Regions from separate parts of the Rahnella sp. BIGb0603 genome, predicted to be linked through region 3. Evidence: predicted binding sites of a transcription regulator. Region 3 holds the regulator's gene; each other region holds the start of a gene.
The links. Region 3 encodes LexA, which represses DNA repair genes until DNA is damaged. Its sites were predicted from a motif close to TNCTGTATGTACATACAGNA; they were not measured.

Region 1 (5,352 bases), on a different contig from region 3:
CTTCATTACCGCATCGACCTGGTGGATTTCCAGCGTGAAGCCTGGGAAGGCTACTGCCGCGTCAATGATCTGCTGGCGAGAAGATTGCAGCCACTGATAAAACCCGACGATATTCTGTGGATCCATGACTACCATTTGCTTCCTTTTGCCGCCGCGCTGCGCAAACTTGGCGTAAAAAACCGCATCGGCTTTTTCCTGCATATTCCGTTCCCTACACCCGAAATTTTTAATGCCGTGCCGACGCATAACGAACTGCTGGAGATGATGTCGCATTTCGATTTGCTGGGCTTCCAGACCGAAGGCGACCGCCAGGCGTTTCTGGATAATCTCGGCGAACTGACGACTTTGCAGCCGTCCGATACCTGTCTGCATCAGGCGTTCGGCAACACCTTCCAGACCGGGGTTTATCCGATCAGCATTGCGCCGGACAGCATCCGCAAAATGGCGGAAGGGCCGCTGCCGCCGAAAATGGCCGCCATGGAACGCGAGCTGCGCGAGGCGAAAAACATTATTTCCTGCGAACGTCTGGATTACACCAAGGGGCTGCCGGAGCGTTTTCTGGCGTTCGAGGCACTGCTGGAGAAATTCCCTCAGCATCGCGGCAAAGTGCGGTATTCCCAAATAGCACCGACGTCGCGCGGCGATGTGCAGGCGTATCAGGACTTGCGTCATCAGCTTGAAACCGAAGTCGGACGCATCAACGGGAAATACGGCAGCCTGAACCAGACGCCGCTGTTCTATCTCAATCAGCATTTCCAGCGCAGTTTGCTGATGAAACTGTTCCGCCTGACCGACGTCGGGCTGGTCACACCATTGCGCGACGGCATGAATCTGGTGGCGAAAGAGTATGTCGCGGCGCAGGATCCGCAAGACCCCGGCGTGCTGGTGTTGTCGCAGTTTGCCGGTGCGGCGAATGAACTGACGGCGGCACTGATTGTCAACCCGTATGACCGTGATGACGTGGCCGCCGCGCTCGATAAGGCACTGACAATGCCGCTGGAAGAGCGCCGTGAACGCTACAACGACATGATGGAAGTACTGCGTAAAAACGATATTACGCACTGGGGTGAAAGCTATTTGCAGGATTTGCTGGCCATTTCCCCCCATGACGTTGCGCACAACGCCGTCGCCTGAGAAAAACTTCTCTAAACACAGCCCTGAATAAGGGCTGTGTCATTTTTAACGCAATGCAGAGGCTTGTCGCATATGCAAAACGCTAAATTACAGACCAACGAATTCCCTGACCTGGAACCGATTGAGCTGATCCTGGACCGGATGATGGACGCCGAACCGGAACCGGAAATGATCGAAGGCCTGCCGCCATCTGATGCTTTGACTCCGGCGGATCGCTACATGGAACTGTTTACCGCCGTGCAGTCTTCGCACCTGTTTGAAGACAGCAAAACCTTTCCGGACTGTCCGCCGAAAATGGATCCGCTGGACATTCTGCTGCGCTACCGCCGGATAAAAAATCATCCCGGTTTTAATCTGCAACGCTTTGTTGATGCGCATTTTTCGCTACCGGCACATCACGGCGATGAATACGTCAGCGATCCGGGCGACTCCCTGAAAGAGCACATCGATAAACTCTGGCCGGTGCTGACGCGCCAGCCGGAAGACCATGTGCCGTGGTCATCGCTGTTACCGCTGCCGCAGGCGTATATCGTGCCGGGCGGGCGTTTCAGCGAAACCTATTACTGGGATTCTTACTTCACCATGCTGGGGCTGGCAGAAAGCGGCCGTAATGATTTGCTGCGCACCATGGCAGACAACTTCGCCTGGATGATTGAGATGTACGGGCATATTCCCAACGGCAACAGGACGTATTATCTCAGCCGCTCACAGCCGCCGGTGTTTGCCCTGATGGTCGAACTGTTCGAGGAGGACGGCGTGCGCGGTGCGCGGCGTTATCTGGATCATCTGCTGAAAGAGTACGAATTCTGGATGGACGGCGCGGAATCGCTGATGCCCAATCAGGCATACCGTCACGTGGTTTGCCTGCCAGACGGCACGCTGCTGAACCGCTACTGGGACGACAGGGATACGCCGCGTGATGAATCGTGGCGCGAAGACGTGGAGACGGCGAAACATTCCAGCCGCCCGGCTAATGAAGTTTACCGTGATCTGCGCGCCGGTGCGGCGTCCGGCTGGGATTATTCCTCACGCTGGCTGCGCGATCCGGACAGACTGGCGAGTATCCGCACCACACAATTCATTCCGGTCGACCTGAACGCGTTCCTCTACAAACTGGAAAACGCAATTTCGAATATCTCCGGCCTGAAAGGAAACCGTGAGACGCAGGCGCTGTTCCGGCAGAAAGCGGAGATCCGCCGCGACGCCATTACCCGCTATCTGTGGGATGACGAAGACGGATGCTTCCGCGATTACGACTGGCATCGTCAGCAACTGGCGCTGTTTTCTGCCGCCAGCGTGGTGCCGCTGTTTGTCGGGCTCGCGACGCACGGACAGGCCGAAAGGGTCGCCGCCGTGGTGCGCGAACGGCTGCTGACTTCCGGCGGTTTGCTGGCCACGGAGTTTGAAACCGGCGAACAATGGGACAAACCGAACGGCTGGGCACCGCTGCAATGGATGGCGATCCAGGGCTTCAAGCTGTACGGCAATGACGCGCTGGGCGACGAAATCGCCCGCAGCTGGCTGCGAACGGTGAATCAGTTTTATCAGAAACATCACAAGCTGATTGAGAAATACCACATTTCCGGCAGCGCCGCGCGCGAAGGGGGCGGCGGCGAATATCCGCTTCAGGACGGTTTCGGCTGGACCAACGGCGTTGTCCGCCGCCTGATCGGGCTGTATGGCGAGAATTACGAGTAAAGGTGTGACGCGCCAGTGCAGGAACAACCGTTTCATTGACGGTATGTTAATACTGCCAGGACTCTCACTGCTTTGGGAAGCGGCAAAATAGCGATAGAGTTAAGCCCCGTCGTAAGCCGTTTTCACCGAAACATGAGAGTCAACACGATGCAGCCCGTCAAAAAATTCCGTTTTTATCGCCCGCTGAAAGGCCACAGTCACACGTTTGGTGAACAATGGTTCGCCCTCAAAGCCGAAGCATTCGCCCGGTTCTTTGGCACACCGACGTTCCTCATCGCGCAGACAGTGATTGTGGCAGTCTGGATCTACCTGAACATTTCCGGGCTGTCCAAATTCGACCCCTATCCGTTTATTCTTCTGAATCTGGCCTTCAGTTTGCAGGCAGCTTACGCGGCACCGCTGATTTTACTGGCGCAGACCCGTCAGGCCGAACGCGACCAGGCACACGCGCTGACGGATGCTCAGCACCGTGAAGATCTGGATGATGCGATGGCAAAACGTCAGACTGTGGCTGAAGAAAATTCCGCCCAGTTACTGGTTTTAGTCCAGCAGAACATTCAGTTGACCTCGCTGACCAAAGAGCTGGCCGAGCGGATTGAAACCCTGACAACGCAGCTGGCCAGCCGGTAAACAAAACGCTACACCTCCTCATTCAAGTCACTTTTCTTTCGATAAATATCAGGCCGGGTTATCGCCCACGCATAATCCGGCCTGTTTACCGGTTCGTAACCGAATTTTTCATACAACCAGGGCGCGGTGGTGGTGAACAACACCATGCGGCGCAGGCGCGCGGAAACCGGATGCGACTGGCAGCATTCGACCAGCCAGCCGCCGAGGTTGTTACCCTGATAGTCTTCCAGCACATAGACGTCGCACAGGTAAGCAAAGGTGGCGTAATCAGTGATAAAGCGGGCGAAACCGATTTGTTTTTCGCCTTCAAACAGACCAAAGTTGAGACTGTTTTCAACGGAATCGCGCACGGTTTGCTCGTCAATTCCGGCAGCCCACGTTGAGCGGGTCAGGTAACGATGGATCGCCGGAATATCCTGCGCGGTTTTATCCGTGGTGATATGGAATGCGCCTTTTGTCCACTGGCATACGTCGGTTGCTGTCACTGTATTCTCCGCGAGTTTCGGTTGTTTTAATGATCACCGTACGAATGTAGCGCAGGCCGGTCGAGATTTCATACAGTCGGGCTGTAAAAAGCTGGCTGAATGTTGTATCCTGCACTCATCATTAATATGCTGTATATAATTACAGTATAAGGAGCGAGTCATGGCTGTTGAAACAAAATTTGTTGTCGTCAGAAAAGGTGAAGAGAAAATGACATTTGCCAATAAAAAAGATGCAGACGCTTACGACAAGATGCTCGATATGGCAGATACCTTCACCGAGTGGTTATCGCAGAGCGGGCTTGAGATTGACGAAGTGCTGGCGGAAAATATCGCGCTGCACCTCGCCGAGCAAAAAGATGCCGTTCAGCATATCCTGCGCACCAGTAAATTACCGGAAACCGTAGCGGTCGTTGCGAACGAGACCACTGAAGAAACCGCAGAGCCTGTAGCCGTGGAACAGGTCGAAGCGGATGCAGAAACGGAAGAAAAAGCAGCACCTGCACCGAAAAAAGCCCGCGCAGTGAAAGCCGCCTGACTTTTTTGCCAAAGAGCGACGGAAACAGAAGGGGCACGCACTGGCAATATCCCGCGTGCCCCTTTATCACTGCATCTGCGCAACGTTTTCCCGCCAGATATCAGCGAATTTCCGCTTCAACAATCGAGACGTAGCAACCTGTATCAATAATGCGGTTCAGTTTGAGATCGGCATCCGCCAGCAACGCTTTGATTTCATCTTCGGAACGCGTTTGCCCGCCATCAAAACTTGCCAGCAAAAGCAGATCGACTTCCTTGCCGCCGTGCCAGGCGTTTCCGCGCGGAATGACCGGTTCCATGATGAGCAGCTTCGAACCGGCGTGCATGGCATTGCGGCAGGTGCGTAGTATTTGGCGCGCCTGTTCTTCCGGCCAGTCCATCGTGATGTATTTCAACATATAAAAATCCGCCGTCGGGCAGGATTCAAAGAAACTGCCGGGATGCAATTCCCAGCGGGAATCATCGCCCAGCTCGCTGAGACGGTTTTTAGGCAAGACCTGCGGCTGATCGAATAAAATACCGTGCAGCGTCGGATTATGTTGCAACACTTTTAATAATAATCCGCCCATGCCACCGGCAATATCCACGACGGTTGATTTATCAGGGAAATGATAACTCCGAACGATGAAGTTATTTTCAATCGAAGACATGGATGACATTCCCCGGTCAAAATCATTAATACCGTCATGCGCACTTTCCTGAGCCCAATACTCGTAGAAATTCATACCGTAACGATTTTTAAAGGCGGATTCGCCGCGAATATTTTCTATAACATTTCCGAGCGGAAGCCAGAGTGTTTCATGCGTCAGCATTAATACTGCCGCACGCAGGGAACCGGGGACGTCTGAACGTAAGAATTCGGCGGAAGGCG
Region 2 (5,352 bases), on a different contig from region 3:
ACCCACTATGCCGCAATCGATCCCTATGTAGCAAGGGTCTTCGGGCGTTTCATAGCTCACGAAAATATTGCCCGGATGCATATCGGCATGGAAGAAACTGTCGCGGAAAACCTGAGTGAAGAAAACCTGCACGCCGCGTTCGGCCAGCAGTTTCATATTGGTGCCCTGTTTCTTCAGCGCTTCAATATCAGAAACCGGGATACCGTAAATACGCTCCATCACCATCAGACGTTCGCTACAGTAATCCGGGTAAACCTCAGGCACATACAACATCGGGCTGCCTTCGAAATTACGGCGTAGCTGAATAGCATTCGCCGCTTCACGCAGTAAATTCAGTTCATCGAGCAGCGTTTTTTCATATTCGCGTACCACCTCACGGGGGCGCAAACGGCGACCATCGGGCAACAGAATCGGTAACCAGCCAGCCAGACGTGACATAAGACGGATATCCGCCACGATAGTCGGCAAAATATCCGGACGGATCACTTTCAGAACCACCGGCTTACCGTTTTCTTTCAAAATGGCAGTATGAACCTGAGCAATCGAGGCAGAAGCCAGCGGCGTCTGGTCGAACTCATCAAACCAGGTTTCCACCGGACCACCGAGCGCCACTTCAATTTGCTGACGCGCTTTTGCGCCATCAAAAGGCGGAACGTGGTCCTGAAGCAAAGCAAGCTGATCGGCAATCTGAGGAGGGAAAAGGTCACGGCGCGTTGACATCATCTGCCCGAACTTGATCCATACCGGCCCCAGTTCTTCCAGCGCCATACGCATACGCTCGCCCAACGGCTTTTCTTTATGACGATTAGGCAACCAGAAAAAAAGATAACGACCAATGCGCAGCGGCAGCGTTAAGCGGATTTTAGGGATGAGTTCGTCAAGGCCATAGATCAGAAACATGCGGATGATCAGATATAAACGTCGCATTTCCCTAGGCGTCACGGTTTACCCTCCAGTTTTTCGATACGTCTATCCAGCGCATCCAGTTCCCGCACCAGTGCAGAGACTTCATCGCTAAACCAGACCACTTCCAGCGAACCGGGTGCCATTTTCCACTCTTCGGTCAGGGTTTGCGCTAAATAGCTTTGCTGGTGCTTAAGGCCTTTTTGCAGAAAACGGAAACCGCCCTGAACCGCCTGACTTAATCCCTGAGAGGCAATATCACCGATATAAGGGGCCAGGAATTCTGCGGGCTCGAATTCAGCCATATCCAGCAATGCAGAAAACTGCTGAACCACGGAAATATCACCATCGACCACCAGTTCGCCACTGCGCATCATTGGCGACAACAGCTGGCGATCGCGTAATTTTTGCAGCGATGAAATCCGTGAAGTAACGGTGCAATCGGCCACACCTTCCCATTGTCCGAGCACATCGATTTTTTGCTCGCTGAAAACAAACGTCAGCGGTGCACTCAGTTCCTGTAGTTCAACACGTAAAACTTTGCCTGCCAGACGCGTGCGCGCCGCCTTCATGCTGCGATCTTTGAAAAGCAGAAAATTAAGCGGCGTCTCGATAGCGGCAGTCAGCAACGGCGTTAACAACATCGGCATACTCATATCAGAATTTGAAACCCCGATGCAGCGCAACAATGCCACCGGTCAGATTGTGATACGTCACATTCTCAAAACCTGCATCCGCCATCATGCCTTTCAGGGTTTCCTGATCAGGGTGCATACGGATGGATTCGGCCAGATAGCGATAACTTTCAGCGTCTTGTGCAACCAGTTCGCCAATGCGCGGCAAAATATGAAAAGAGTAGGTGTCGTAAGCTTTGCTCAGCGGTTTCAAAACCGGTTTGGAGAATTCCAGAACCAGCAGACGGCCACCCGGCTTGAGCACGCGGAACATCGAACGCAGCGCTTTTTCTTTTTCAGTCACATTACGCAGACCGAAAGAAATGGTGATGCAGTCGAAATAATTATCAGGGAAAGGCAGAGCTTCAGCGTTGGCCTGAACATAATTAACGTTGCCCACAATGCCGAGATTACGCAGCTTTTCGCGGCCCATCTTCAGCATGGAGTCGTTAATATCTGCCAGCACAACTTCGCCTTTTTCGCCCACCAGACGGGAGAACTTCGCGGTCAGATCGCCGGTGCCACCGGCCAGATCCAGCACACGCTGGCCCTGACGCACACCGCTGCAATCAATGGTGAAACGTTTCCAGATGCGATGAATGCCGAAAGACATCAGGTCATTCATCAAATCATATTTTGCCGCAACGGAATGGAAGACTTCCGCCACCATTTCCTGCTTCTCATCTTTGGCTACTGTACGAAAACCGAAATGGGTGGTTTCCTGCGTCTGCTTTTCCATTATTTATGCCTGCTTTTTCAGTCAAACTCTTGGGGAGAAGTGTACCAGAACCCGTTAGAAAGCCCCATCACCGATGGTGATTCAACATATTGCAAAGATTCACTTATTGAATCAGTCCGACCCAGTGGAAACCTTTGCCAGCTTTAATTATTCACGCGGGTTCAGCGCCTGTTCTTCTTCCGCATCAGAGATATCGGGCAGAGATGCGGTATCTTCTGGTTCATTTTCCGCTTTCGCTATCTCAGCCAGACAGGGGCTGATAGGCCGTTTAACTTCGACCCCCAGAGCACGGAAACTTTCAACCTGCCCGATAAGATTACCACGGCCTTGCGTGAGTTTATTCATCGCGGAGCGATAACTTCCCTGCGCTTTGTCGAGGCTTTGTCCCATCGACTCCATGTCATCCACGAACAACCGCAGCTTGTCATACAAACGGGCGGCGCGATCGGCAATGCGTTTGGCGTTCTGGCTCTGATGCTCATAGCGCCATAAATTACTGATTGTACGCAAAGCCACCAGCAGCGTTGTCGGGCTGACAAGCATAATATTGTGACGCAGTGCTTCGCTGATCAATTCTGGCTCCCGGTCGATAGCCAGTAAAAAAGCGGGTTCAACGGGGATAAACATCAGGACGTAATCAAGGCTGCGCAAACCGGGAAGCTGCTGATAATCCTTACGACCCAGCAAACGGATATGGCCGCGAACGGACGCGATATGCTCATTCAGCGCCGCTTCACGCTCGCTGTCATCTTCACTGTTGAAGTAACGCTCGTAGGCCACCAGCGTCATCTTCGCGTCGATCACCACGTCTTTATTCTGCGGCAGACGCACCACCACATCGGGCTGCATTCGGCTGTTCGTATCAACCTGAACGCTGACCTGCGTCTGATATTCGTAACCTTCGCGCAGGCCGGACGCTTCCAGCACGCGGCTGAGCACCACTTCGCCCCAGTTCCCCTGCGTTTTATTATCGCCTTTCAGCGCTTTGGTGAGGTTCACCGCTTCACGCGCCATCTCAACGTTCAGTTGTTGCAGGTTACGGATTTCGTGCGCCAGCGTGTGACGTTCACGGGCTTCCTGACCAAAACTGTCCTGCACCTGACGGCGGAAACCATCAAGCTGCTCGCGCAACGGCAGCAGAAGTTTATCCAGGCTTTGCTTGTTCTGTTCGTCGGCCCGGCGACCATTTTGTTCAAAAATACGGTTAGCCAGATTTTCAAACTGGCTGCTCAGGCGCTGTTCGCTGTTGATCAGCAGGCGCTGTTTGTCTTCTGCCGCCATGCGCGTTTCGTCCAGCCGCGTAGAAACCTCGCGCAGCTCGGCTTCCTGAGCGCTGTTAATTTCACGCTGGGCACGTAATTCCTGGTTCAGCTGCTCGCATTCATTTTGCCAGTGAGCCAGCAATTGCAATTTCTCCTGGCTGGCTGCCGCCGCGCTGTGCAATTTGCGCAGCTCAAGTTCCGCTTCACGCATTTGCTGCTGAACGGCTTGTCGCTCATTTTTGTGCGCGTCATTTTCCGCCTTCATTTGCTCCAGCGAATGCTCCAGCAACCGGCGCTGTGTTTCGTACTCCGCCTGCTGCCGCTGTTGCCGCAAACTGGCGACCAGCCAGCCGAATAACAGGCCGATTAGCCCTGCGCCCAGGGCGTACAAAATACTGATATCCACGCGCATTCCTTCTTAAAATCACTTGCGGTCACGGTAATAGCAGGCTGTATGGATGTCCAGTCTATTTTCAGGGGCATGACGCCTTTGCGAGACGTCTTCCAAAAAGGAATTTCTCCCGCCCGCGCCGCTTGAAGACTTCAGCGATGCAGCGCAGGATTCAGAACCAGCGGCTCAGCCATTGGATGCCAAAAGCGCCCGGCGCCAGAATGCCGAATGCCCAGATCAGTGCGGAGGTCACGTTGGCAATCTGGAAATATTTCTTTGGCATGCCACATATCCCCGCTACCAGCGGCACTACGGCGCGCAACGGACCAAAAAAGCGGCCGATAAACGCGCCCGGCATGCCCCATTTTTCAAAGAATGCATGCCCGCGGATCAGCATTTGCGGATGGCGGGAGAACGGCCAGAAGTTGCCCACTCTGTCCTGAAAATGGTTGCCGACCCAATAAGAAAGCCAGTCGCCGAAGAAAGCACCCGCCGCGGCAGCGGCCCAGATGGGCCAGAAAGGAATACCGGTTTCGCCAATCAGCGCTCCCAGCCCTAATAAGATAAACGTCGCAGGAAGCAACAAGGAAAGAAATGCCAGAGACTCACCAAAAGCCAGAAAGAAGACGATGGGCGCAGCCCACACCTGATGTGCGCGAATAAAGGTCGTTGTGTAATCCAGAATGTCGTGAACAGTCAAAAAGCAGTTCCTTTTGTCAGCGGTTTTGTGCCAGCGGCTTTTTATCAGCAGTTTTTTATCAGCAGATAAATAGCCGGATTGATAAATTATTCCAGACACTTTACTAACACGACCTTAACAGATCTGATTATCGGGACAAAAAAATGGGCCGCCAGAGGCAGCCCACAGATGTGATGTGTTTGTTTTAGTATTTTTTAGATCAGGCGACGAGCGGCTTCTACAACGATTTTCACCGCGTGGCTTTCGGTCTTTTTCATCGTTTCCGCGTCAGGAATTTCCTGCTGCGTGCGGTTTACGATAACACCGGCAACCATACCTGCGCGCAGGCCCTGGCTTGCACACATGGTCAACAGTGTGGCGGATTCCATCTCATAGTTCATCACGCCCATTTCCTGCCATTCTTTCATCGATTCTTTGAAGCGACGAACAACGCGGCCAGAGAAGGTGTCGTAACGTTCCTGACCCGGATAGAAGGTGTCAGAAGACGCGGTTACGCCGATGTGCGTTGCAGCGCCAACAGATTCTGCCGCCGCGACCAGCGCCGTGGTACAGGCGAAATCGGCGACAGCCGGGAATTCCATCGGTGCAAAGTGCAGGCTCGCGCCATCAAGACGAACAGCAGCCGTTGTGACCAGAACATCGCCCACATTGATGTGCGGCTGAATAGCGCCGGTCGTACCTAC
Region 3 (5,352 bases):
ATGCAAATCCAGATAGTCGTGGAACAGCTTTACGGATTCCTGCTTCGGCGTGTAATAAGAGAATACGCGCGGGCCTTCAGCAATGAAAACATGGCTTGGCAGCAGGGTTCCGTCGATTTCCAGCGGAATAAGAGGGTCGGGCAGATTCTCGGCCAGACATTGCGCACGCAACGTCAGCAAGTCTGCTTTGGAGTTATAAGGCAATACGTACAAAATCGGGCGCGTCGGGTCTAAATGCAACTCGGTAACCGGATCTGAAGGTATGACCTTGCTCTTTACCAGCAATGAGAGTGGTAAATTCAATAATGTGTAATAAAGTCTACGCCAACCTGACATAAAAACGTGAAGCCTCTTGTTAGCAATTTCGCCGCAAGGATACCAGAAAGCTCAGATGAGATCTGTGGTGATGCGATACCATATAACAGCTAAAATGCTGCAAACACTCTAAGGATCAGTACCCGAAATGGCGAACCAAGTCACCGGATTTACCCGAATTTATAAAGCAGCCGGATATTCCTGGAAAGGATTGAAAGCCGCATGGCAAAATGAAGCGGCTTTTCGCCAGGAAGCCAGCGTCGCTATCCCGCTAATTTTGTTATCTTTCTGGCTGGATGTCAGCAGTATAGAACGTATCCTGCTGATTGGCTCCGTCGTGCTGGTGTGTGTGACTGAACTGCTTAACAGCGCCATCGAATCCGCGATTGACCGCATCGGGCCTGAGTTTCACGTCCTGTCTGGACGTGCGAAAGATATTGGCTCCGCCGCCGTACTTCTGACCATCATATTGGCGATTTTTGTCTGGGTCAGCATCTTTTGGCCGCGATGGTTCTGATCTGGAACCTGTATTCCAGGAATTATCGTTATGCCCTGTTTTTATTCAATCTTAGGTTTTCATTGCCCGTTTAGCTGTATATACTCACAGCAAGACTGTATAAACAACCAGGGGGCGGAATGAAAGCTTTAACGACCAGACAACAAGAGGTCTACGACCTTATTCGCGATCATATCTCCACCACCGGTATGCCACCGACCCGCGCAGAGATTGCATCCCGTCTGGGGTTCCGTTCCCCGAACGCGGCGGAAGAACACCTGAAAGCGCTGGCGCGTAAAGGCGTTATCGAGATCGTTTCCGGTGCTTCGCGCGGTATTCGTCTGCTGATGGAAGAAGAAGAAGGTTTACCGCTGATTGGCCGCGTTGCCGCCGGTGAACCGCTGCTGGCTCAGCAGCACATCGAAGGACATTACCAGGTCGATCCGGCCATGTTTAAACCGAGTGCGGATTTCCTGCTGCGCGTCAGCGGGATGTCGATGCGTGATATCGGTATTCTGGATGGTGACCTGCTGGCAGTACACAAAACGCAGGACGTCCGTAACGGGCAGGTTGTCGTTGCGCGTATTGATGATGAAGTCACGGTCAAACGCCTGAAGAAACAGGGCAGTGTTGTTCAGCTGTTGCCTGAAAACAGCGAATTCCAGCCGATTGTGGTCGATTTGCGTGAACAGAATTTCAGCATTGAAGGTCTGGCGGTTGGCGTTATCCGCAACGGCGACTGGATCTAATCTGCGCTTAAGTTCTACGTTGCAGGTGCATTGGCCGCCTCTGACGCGCCTGTAAATATCAGTATCTCATCGCCCCGTTTTGGGGCGATATTGTTTGAAGCTGCTAATAAACTTTCCCGATAAAATCCTTTTTCTCACGTGTTATCCGCTGCGTTGCCTGTTTAGAGCAAATGCCGGATTTGCACTCTCTGTGCTCTGAATTACCGACCTTTTTCAGTCAGACAGATTCCAATTCCACGTTATATCCTGCTTTGGATTAATCCTAATAGTGGTTTTTATCCCTGTTTTGGGAAGACGAATCCGCATTCTCTACTAAGCTTTGAAGTGTTAAGGACGGGCTGCCAGCAAACGTGCAGCTCCACAACCCAAGGTAACAGGAGATATTTATCATGAATAAGGACCAAGCCGACGGTAACTGGAAGCAGTTCAAAGGGAAAGTGAAAGAACAGTGGGGTAAGCTGACTGATGACGACCTGACAGTCGTTGAAGGTAAACGTGATCAGCTGGTAGGTAAGATTCAGGAGCGATATGGCTATCAGAAGGATCAGGCCGAGAAAGAGCTCAAGGATTGGGAATCGAAAAACAAATATCACTGGTAACACGCGACTCCCCCTCGCGTATCAGTGACGTATCCTGAGTTATTGCTGCTCCTACCCGGAACACTTTCAGGATACGGGTACAAGGATGTACCCAACCTTCTACATCTTCCTTCTACACCTTAAATTATCCGTTCAGCTGCGTTAAAACCCTTCCGCTTTACGCCTTTTAAATCACATAAAAAATACCTGATTTCTCAGCGTTTTTTTACCACAATGCTGTGGTCGTGTTCGCAATGATCGTGGCTGTCGCAGGTTTCAACAACTTTGCATTCGGCACATAAGCCATGCGCTTCAACGACCGAATGACGCAACTCAAAACCAGATTCAAGCGCCAGTTTCGCCAGACGTTCTTCAATGCCGTCTGTGGTTTTTTCCGTGACCAGCCCGCAGCGGTCACAGATAAACAGCGCGGAAGTGTGGCTCGGCTCTTCGAAATGATGGCAAAGCACATAGCTGTTAGCCGATTCAACCCGATGAATAAACCCTTGTTCCAGCAGAAAATCCAGCGCCCGGTAAACCGTTGGCGGTTTGGCCTGTGGTTCGCTGACGCGCAGCAGATCCAGCAAGTCATAGGCGCTGATCGCACCGGGTTGTTGCGCCATCAGTCGCAAAACTTCCAGCCGCTGCGGTGTAAGACGAACATTGCGCTGCTGGCAAAGTTCTTCAGCTTGTGAAAGTAATTTTTCCGGATTATTCAGGGTCATAGCAACATTCTCTGAGCGCAGATTGGGATAAATAGGCCACATCATGCAGCCATTCTTAATTTTATCATGCTTCAGCCAGATCGACGAATTATGCGCCGCTCAGCCCGCCATACCTTCCAGCGCTTTTTCCACATACAGGTAACCAATACCCATAATTTGCTGCTCGCGGCTTAGCGTGCCGGGCGCAATGTGTGTCGCCTGCGTTTTGACATGATCGGTTCTGTCAAACGGGTTCAGCCCGCTCTGTGCGCGGACGGCGTTCAGCCAGACGTCGCCGAATCCGCAACTGCGACCGTACAGATAAATACGGTTAATGTTCAAAATATTGAGGAAATTATACAGGCTCAGCCCCAGCGCCCGCGCCCCCTCCATCACCTGCGCGCAAAGTGCCGCGTCGCCCTGATGAAACCAGTCAATCAGCTCCTGCGTGCCCGGTGTGCGTGGTGGCTGCAAAGGATTCTCTGTCACGATAAGCTGCCGGGCTTTTTTCTTCAGCGCCGACAGCGAAGCCAGCGTTTCCAGGCAACCGTAGCGACCACAGGCGCAGCGGCTGCCCTGCGGATCGACAATCGTGTGCCCGAGTTGCCCGCTGCCAAAAAGGCTGCCGCGATAAATCTGCTGATTGATCACGAAAGAAGATCCGATGCCGTAATCGACGTTGATCACGCAAAAATCATGCTGGTCGTTCGCGTGCTGCCACTTCTCGGCCAGCGCCAGCATGATGCAGTCGTTATCCATCAGAATTTCGGTTTGCAGCTTCTCTTCGAGCAAATATTTAATCTCGATTTCGCCGGTCCACGGTGCCTGCGGCATGCGCTGAGACACGCCGGTAGTCGGATTCACCTGCCCGTGGATCGCCAGCGCCAGCCGGATTTTGAGGCCGGGGAATTTCTTCCGATACTGATGAAAACAGGCTTCGATCTGCGCCAGCATCGCTTCCGGCGTTTTGACCGCAATATCCGTCAGCTGGTAGCCGCTCAGCGGCAAAATCAGCCGGTTCACCAGAATGCTCTCGATGCGATAAGGCGTGATGTTCATGCACAAGATCGTGCTGTCATCCGTGGCGACCTGATAACTTCCGCCGCCAAGCCCGCGGGAATGCAAATTCACCGGATTATGGGTGATCAGTCCATCGTTTTGCAGATCATCAAGGATCTTGCTGATCGCCGGGATCGACAGATGTGAAAGCCGCGACAGCGTTGATTTACTGGTATTTTTCTCCCGGTAAAGCAACGTCATCAGCACCTGCTTATTAAACTGACGTACCCGCAGATTGTTCAATCCTTCCAGCGGCATTTACTAAACCCCGTTTACTGAATTGCGTGACCGTAGCGGATCCGCGTCTTTTGTACGTTGCGTAGACTCTCGAAATTGATATTTCGGTATGACGTATTGAGGACAAATCATGAGCGGAACAGTAAAAGTCTGGCAGGAAGCGGTGGATTTACCGACCTGGTTAACAGGGAAACAGGACACGCACCCGATGTTTCTGGCGCACCGGGTGTATCAGGGCTCGTCCGGCGCGGTCTATCCGTACGGCGTGACCGATACGCTGACCGGTGAGAAAGTCATGAAAACCTATCAGGCGCTGTATCTGGAAAATGATTATATCAAAATCATGCTGTTACCCGAGCTTGGCGGGCGTGTACATCGCGCCTGGGACAAAGTAAAACAGCGTGATTTTGTCTATTACAACGAAGTCGTGAAACCGGCACTGGTCGGCTTGCTCGGGCCGTGGATTTCCGGCGGCATTGAATTTAACTGGCCGCAACATCACCGCCCGACCACTTTTATGCCTATAGACTTCACGATTGCAGAGCAGGAAAACGGCGCGAAAACGGTCTGGATGGGTGAAGTTGAGCCGATGCGCGGTTTGCAGGTGATGACCGGTTTCACGGTGTATCCGGACAAAGCGTTGCTGGAAATCAGCGCGAAAATTTATAACGGCAACCCGACGCCGCGCCACTTCCTGTGGTGGGCGAACCCCGCGGTCACCGGCGGCGACGGTCATCAGAGCGTATTCCCGCCGGACGTCACCGCGGTTTTCGATCACGGCAAACGCGACGTCTCGTCATTCCCGATAGCCACCGGCACTTACTATAAAGTGGATTACTCGGCAGGCACCGATATCTCGCGCTACAAAAACATCCCGGTGCCGACTTCATACATGGCGGATAAATCTGACTACGACTTTGTCGGCGCGTATGACCACGATCAGCAGGGCGGATTACTGCACATCGCCGACCATCATGTTTCGCCGGGCAAAAAACAGTGGACGTGGGGGAACTGCGATTTTGGCCGTGCGTGGGACAGAAATCTCACTGACAACAACGGGCCGTACATCGAACTGATGACCGGCGTCTTCACCGATAATCAGCCGGACTTCACCTGGCTGGATGCATATGAAGAGAAATGTTTTGTGCAAAACTTCCTGCCTTACAGCGGGTTAGGTACGGTGCAGAATGCTTCTGAGCAGGCAGTAGTTAAGC
Region 4 (5,352 bases), on a different contig from region 3:
TCTTAATCACACCATGCTGAGTTTCATTTCAGCGCTGGGGGCGCATCGTGAAAAACTCGGTGATACCGAAACCCTGAGACTGCTTGATGACGCGGTCTGCTGTGTTGATGGCGCACTGCACCATTTGCCTTCTGAATCCGGGCGGATAGAAAAAGCCCTGGAGCAACTGACGGCAAGGATCCAGATGCGGACGACCGATTCAGACAGCAAAGAACAGCTTGTCTTGCAACAAATCGGATTGCTGGTGGCCCATCTTCCAGAGCTCACCAGTCTTAACAGTAAAATTCTGCCCGTTCAGAGCCATGACTGACAGCTCGTCAGGATCCGGTGAAACTTAGTGCATCGTGTCGAATGGCTGCTCTTGCTGGTGGTTAAACCATTGAGTCAGTATTTCTCTGGAAGCCATCGGCAAAGCGGCCTCGTGATATCCCAAAATGGCGCCCTCCAGCGCCATTAACAAGTTAATACCCAGATTCTTCTTTTTCATTGCGCAGAGTTTCAGGTAGGTCTTGCACGCGCCTTGTGTGCGCAGATCGCCCGAATTTGCTATCCCCACCTGCCAGAGCAACCGCTCCAGAGCCAGAGAAAGATTCGGTAAATCTTTTAGCCGCCCGGCTTCGTTATTTTTGCGCAATTCGATTTCACGCAGCATTCCTTTAAGTGAGTATTTACCCAGTTTCCGCACAGCCTCGGTATCGTCCCACTGCGCCGGATTAACTTTGAAATAACGTAACTTCACATCCATTCCCCGCTTGCGATAAATCAATCTCTCCATCTTCTTCCGGCAAAAATGTGCCTCAGTTTCAGCACTGGCGCGCAGATATAATTCTCCGTCTGAGACCAATGCAAACATGGCTCCATCAGCAGATAAACTGAAGCCGCCAAACTGGGTACGGGCACGTACTTCCCCCAGAGAAGCAAAAATTTCCAGACACTCCAGCACTCTTTTTTTTGATTGATTTATCATCGCGTTATCCTTTTCATGTTCATTCCATATATCCCATGTAAGTTACCTGTACTGCTAAAAGCAAAATACGCAATGTAGAGATGGGCAACAAACATAAAATGCAGCCAGAGGATATTCCCTTCAAAATTTGCGAGATGTCTTGGAAAAATTGGGTTGATCTTTGCTCATCGCCAGAGTACTGTACATTCATACAGTAACCTACTGGGGTATATCACTATGCGCACTCAACATCTTACAAATCATCATTTTAGTCAGTCTGCTTTGCCCGTCGCCCACACACAGGTAAATTCGTCTGCGTCCTTGAATAATGGTCTGATCACGGAGTTCGTTTATAGTGCGAGCCAGCCAGCATTTGCGCAGTTACTTCTGCCACTGCTTCAGCATTTGGGTATGCAATCCCGCTGGTTGTTATGGCTCACGCCTCAGCAGAAACTGAGCCGTCACTGGTTATCTCAATCTGGTTTGCCGGTCGATAAAATGGTGCAGGTAAATCAAATCACAGCGATGTCTACAGTTGATGCAATGGAAAAAGCGTTGCTCACAGGGAATTACAGTGTTGTGCTTGGGTGGTTACCCGATTTGAATGATTCAGAAAGAGAAAGACTGCAAATTGCAGCACGTCATGGAGGGTCATATGGGTTCATTATGAAGCCAACAAATGAACAGAATTCAGCTAGTGGACATCACTCCACAGTAAAAATTCACTCTTCTGTATACCATTAGTTCAAAATAGGAATGTTCCTACGAAAATAGTATGGAACTTAGTGATTTGTGCTGAAACCGGCTTCAAACCCAGTAAAAATGGGTATTCCGACCTCAGATTATCTCCAGTTTTTGTCAACAATTAGTCAAAGCCGTTAAGAAATGTGTACGTTTTTCCCTTTTTTTCCACGGTGTTAACACTTCAAGCTTGTAAGTTTCGCGCCACGTTGTAGACTTTACAACGCCAAGGTTGCTCTATAATGCCAACGTAAAGTGGCAAGTTCTTAATTGAAGCAAGAATCTTGGCGTAAGGATTTTAACCAAGGGCTTAAAGCTTAAAGCTCAATTGCCTATTTGGATGATAACGAGGCGCAAAATGAAAAAGACAGCTATCGCATTAGCAGTGGCACTGGCAGGTTTCGCTACCGTAGCGCAAGCCGCCCCTAAAGATAACACCTGGTATACCGGTGGTAAATTGGGCTGGTCCCAATACCATGACACTGGTTTCGCAAATGCTTACGAAGGTATCGGCAACGGCCCTACCCACGATAGCCAACTGGGTGCAGGTGCGTTCTTGGGTTACCAAGCGAACCAATACCTGGGCTTTGAAATGGGATATGACTGGCTTGGCCGCATGCCTTACAAAGGCAGCGTAAACAACGGCGCGTTCAAAGCACAAGGCGTTCAGCTGGCTGCTAAACTGAGCTACCCGCTGACTGACGATCTGGACCTGTATACCCGTCTGGGTGGTATGGTTTGGCGTGCAGACTCCAAAGGTAACTTCGGTGGTACTGGTGAGCGCGTAAGCGATCACGACACCGGTGTTTCTCCACTGGCAGCTGTTGGTGTTGAATACGCAGTGACCAAAAACTGGGCTACCCGTCTGGATTACCAGTGGGTTAACAACATCGGCGACGCGCAGACTGTTGGCGCACGTCCAGACAACGGCATGCTGTCTGTAGGTGTTTCTTACCGTTTCGGTCAGGATGATGTTGCAGCACCAGTTGTTGCACCAGCTCCAGCACCAGCTCCAGTTGTGGAAACTAAGAAATTCACTCTGAAGTCTGACGTTCTGTTCAACTTCAACAAAGCGACTCTGAAACCAGAAGGCCAACAGGCTCTGGATCAGCTGTACAGCCAGTTGAGTTCAATCGATCCTAAAGACGGTTCAGTTATCGTTCTGGGTTACACCGACCGTATCGGTTCAGAACAATACAACCAGAAACTGTCTGAGCAACGTGCACAGAGCGTAGTGGATTACCTGGTATCTAAAGGTATCCCTGCGAACAAAATCTCTGCACAAGGCCAAGGTAAATCTAACCCAGTTACTGGTTCTACCTGTGACTCCGTTAAAGGCCGTGCTGCTCTGATCGACTGCCTGGCACCAGACCGTCGTGTAGAAATCGAAGTTAAAGGCTACAAAGATACTGTTACTCAGCCACAGGCTTAATAACACTCTTTAGCTTTAACGATAGATACTAAAAACCCCGCCTCGGCGGGGTTTTTTTATGCTTTAAATTCAGCGATTCGAATACAACAGGAGAAACCTTTCAACCAGAGATACAAAAAGGCTCAGAGGTCTTGTTTACCGAGGATTTGCTGTAAGTCTTCTTTGAGTGAAGACATCTGGTTGGCGTATTTCTCTTTTCGTTCTGCGTCTTCAAGCAATTGAATGATGGTGTCCGATAACGTTGCACCACGACGCTGTGCAAGGCCTGCCAGCCGCTGCCAGACGAGGAATTCTAAATCGATGGATTTCTTACGGGTATGCTGATGTTCAGCATTAAAATGACGTTTTCTGCGTGCACGAATAGTTTGTTTAAGCCGGTTTTCCAGCGCCGGATTCATGTTATTCACAATCCAGTCCGTGACCTTCACTGGCTCATTTTCCAGACTGAGAAGTTGGTTCACGGATTCCTGTGCGGCACTGTTTTCCAGATGACGGGTGATCCGCTCACCTTCCCGGTGTTTCTTCACCAGGTACTTCCATTTCCAACCGCTTTCAAGATTTTCCAGTTGCTGATATTTCATCGTGAACTCTTCGGTGACCCCGTAACTTTACTAAGCATAACAGCTTTATTTCAATTTTCACCCCAAATAAACCTGCATATATTGTCCGTTTTTTGCGCACCTGGTCAGCAATGTGCACTAAGCCATGTTCAGTCGCGACTCTCATTGTATGCAGCCGGATTTATTCTTGTATAATCGCTCTTTCCCTTTTTATAGAAAACAGCTAACACATTGACCAATAACCGACTTGACTGGCAGCTTTTACTGCCTGACTCCGCGCCTTATGAGGCAATATTTGCAACGGCAGCCCAGTTAGCCCCTGTCGATTTCGCTGGAACACAGCCCCGGCTGGAAAATGGTTTAACGCTGTTTTGTCATCCCCGCTCGCGCCCTCGCTTTATGACGCTTAAGGCGCAGGAAAACCGTGAGTATCTGTCACGCATTGCTCAGGCGGTAAACGATCTGTTGCCTGAACCCACTGAAGTGACTGGCAACCGCTATCATATTGAAGGCAGTAAGGTCACCCTGCTCGCGGCAAAATCAGCGGAAGATGCTTTTGCTGCGAAGTTCACCTGCCAGTATCGCGAGTGGCTTGAGCCGGAGCAGCTGTTTGGCTGTGTTCGTGTGCATAAAGATCTCATCCAGCTCGAACCTGGTCTGGTTCATCAGGTTAATGGCGGTGTTCTGGTGCTGTCTATCCGCACACTCATCGCTCAACCGCTGATGTGGCTTCGCCTGAAACAGATGATCACCGAAGGCATGTATCACTGGGTTTCCCCTGATGAAACCAAACCTTTACCGGTTACCATTCCCCCTATGCCACTGGATCTCCGTCTGATTCTGGTTGGCGACCGTCTCTCTTTGGGCGATCTGAGTGACATGGAACCGGAGCTGATGGATTCTGCCATTTATGGCGAATATGAAGCTGACCTGCCGCTGACAGAAGAAAGCGACATGGAAACCTGGTGTGGATATGTCAACACGCTGGCCGATGAGCTGGAAATTCCCCGCCTTGCTGCCGATGCATGGCCTGAATTCTTTAAGCTGGCAATCCGCCAGAGCACCGATCAGGGCAGTCTGACGCTCGATCCGGTCTGGCTGAACGCGCAACTCAGTGAAGCTGCCCTTTATAATGAAGATGAGCTGCTGAGCGCCAAGGCGCTGGAAGCCGCGTCCAGCGCACGTGCATGGCGCGAAAGTTACCTGCAGGAACGTATGCAGGATGAAATTGAGCTTGGGCAAATCCGCATAGAAACTGAAGGAGAAGTGGTCGGGCAGATCAACGGCCTCTCTGTTCTGGAATATCCGGGTCATCCGCGTGCTTTAGGTGAACCTTCGCGCATTAGTTGTGTCGTACACACCGGCGACGGCGAATTTACCGACGTTGAGCGCAAGGCAGAATTAGGTGGCAATCTTCATGCGAAAGGCATGATGATTATGCAGGCATTCCTGATCTCCGAGTTAGAACTCGACCAGCCTCTGCCCTTCTCCGCTTCGATTGTGTTTGAGCAGTCTTACGGTGAAGTGGACGGCGACAGCGCTTCCCTTGCTGAACTCTGCGCGCTGATTAGTGCGCTGTCGATGCAGCCGATTAACCAGCAAATTGCGGTGACCGGTTCTGTCGATCAGTTTGGGAATGTGCAACCTATTGGTGGCGTGAACGAAAAAATCGA

Region 1: the regulator LexA is predicted to act here: its motif matches at 4,075-4,094, upstream of M2403_RS15300 (YebG family protein).
Region 2: the regulator LexA is predicted to act here: its motif matches at 4,027-4,046, upstream of rmuC (DNA recombination protein RmuC).
Region 4: the regulator LexA is predicted to act here: its motif matches at 1,144-1,163, upstream of sulA (SOS-induced cell division inhibitor SulA).

What each region holds. Positions count from the first base shown of each region.
Region 1 is NZ_JANUEX010000005.1:251,559-256,910, reverse strand. Features, by position in the region: gene otsA (alpha,alpha-trehalose-phosphate synthase) at 1-1,134, shown strand, start outside; gene M2403_RS15315 (alpha,alpha-trehalase) at 1,207-2,832, shown strand; gene M2403_RS15310 (DUF1003 domain-containing protein) at 2,980-3,462, shown strand; gene M2403_RS15305 (GNAT family N-acetyltransferase) at 3,471-3,947, opposite strand; gene M2403_RS15300 (YebG family protein) at 4,108-4,482, shown strand; gene M2403_RS15295 (methyltransferase) at 4,583-5,352, opposite strand, start outside.
Region 2 is NZ_JANUEX010000012.1:15,295-20,646, forward strand. Features, by position in the region: gene ubiB (ubiquinone biosynthesis regulatory protein kinase UbiB) at 1-942, opposite strand, end outside; gene M2403_RS23310 (SCP2 domain-containing protein) at 939-1,547, opposite strand; gene ubiE (bifunctional demethylmenaquinone methyltransferase/2-methoxy-6-polyprenyl-1,4-benzoquinol methylase UbiE) at 1,561-2,316, opposite strand; gene rmuC (DNA recombination protein RmuC) at 2,464-3,984, opposite strand; gene M2403_RS23325 (DedA family protein) at 4,142-4,669, opposite strand; gene udp (uridine phosphorylase) at 4,864-5,352, opposite strand, start outside.
Region 3 is NZ_JANUEX010000007.1:32,609-37,960, forward strand. Features, by position in the region: gene plsB (glycerol-3-phosphate 1-O-acyltransferase PlsB) at 1-336, opposite strand, end outside; gene M2403_RS18260 (diacylglycerol kinase) at 464-832, shown strand; gene lexA (transcriptional repressor LexA) at 952-1,560, shown strand; gene M2403_RS18270 (CsbD family protein) at 1,950-2,159, shown strand; gene zur (zinc uptake transcriptional repressor Zur) at 2,354-2,863, opposite strand; gene M2403_RS18280 (ROK family transcriptional regulator) at 2,963-4,159, opposite strand; gene M2403_RS18285 (DUF5107 domain-containing protein) at 4,269-5,352, shown strand, end outside.
Region 4 is NZ_JANUEX010000006.1:118,402-123,753, reverse strand. Features, by position in the region: gene yccS (YccS family putative transporter) at 1-310, shown strand, start outside; gene M2403_RS17225 (TfoX/Sxy family protein) at 335-967, opposite strand; gene sulA (SOS-induced cell division inhibitor SulA) at 1,184-1,690, shown strand; gene ompA (porin OmpA) at 2,046-3,119, shown strand; gene matP (macrodomain Ter protein MatP) at 3,242-3,700, opposite strand; gene M2403_RS17205 (Lon protease family protein) at 3,911-5,352, shown strand, end outside.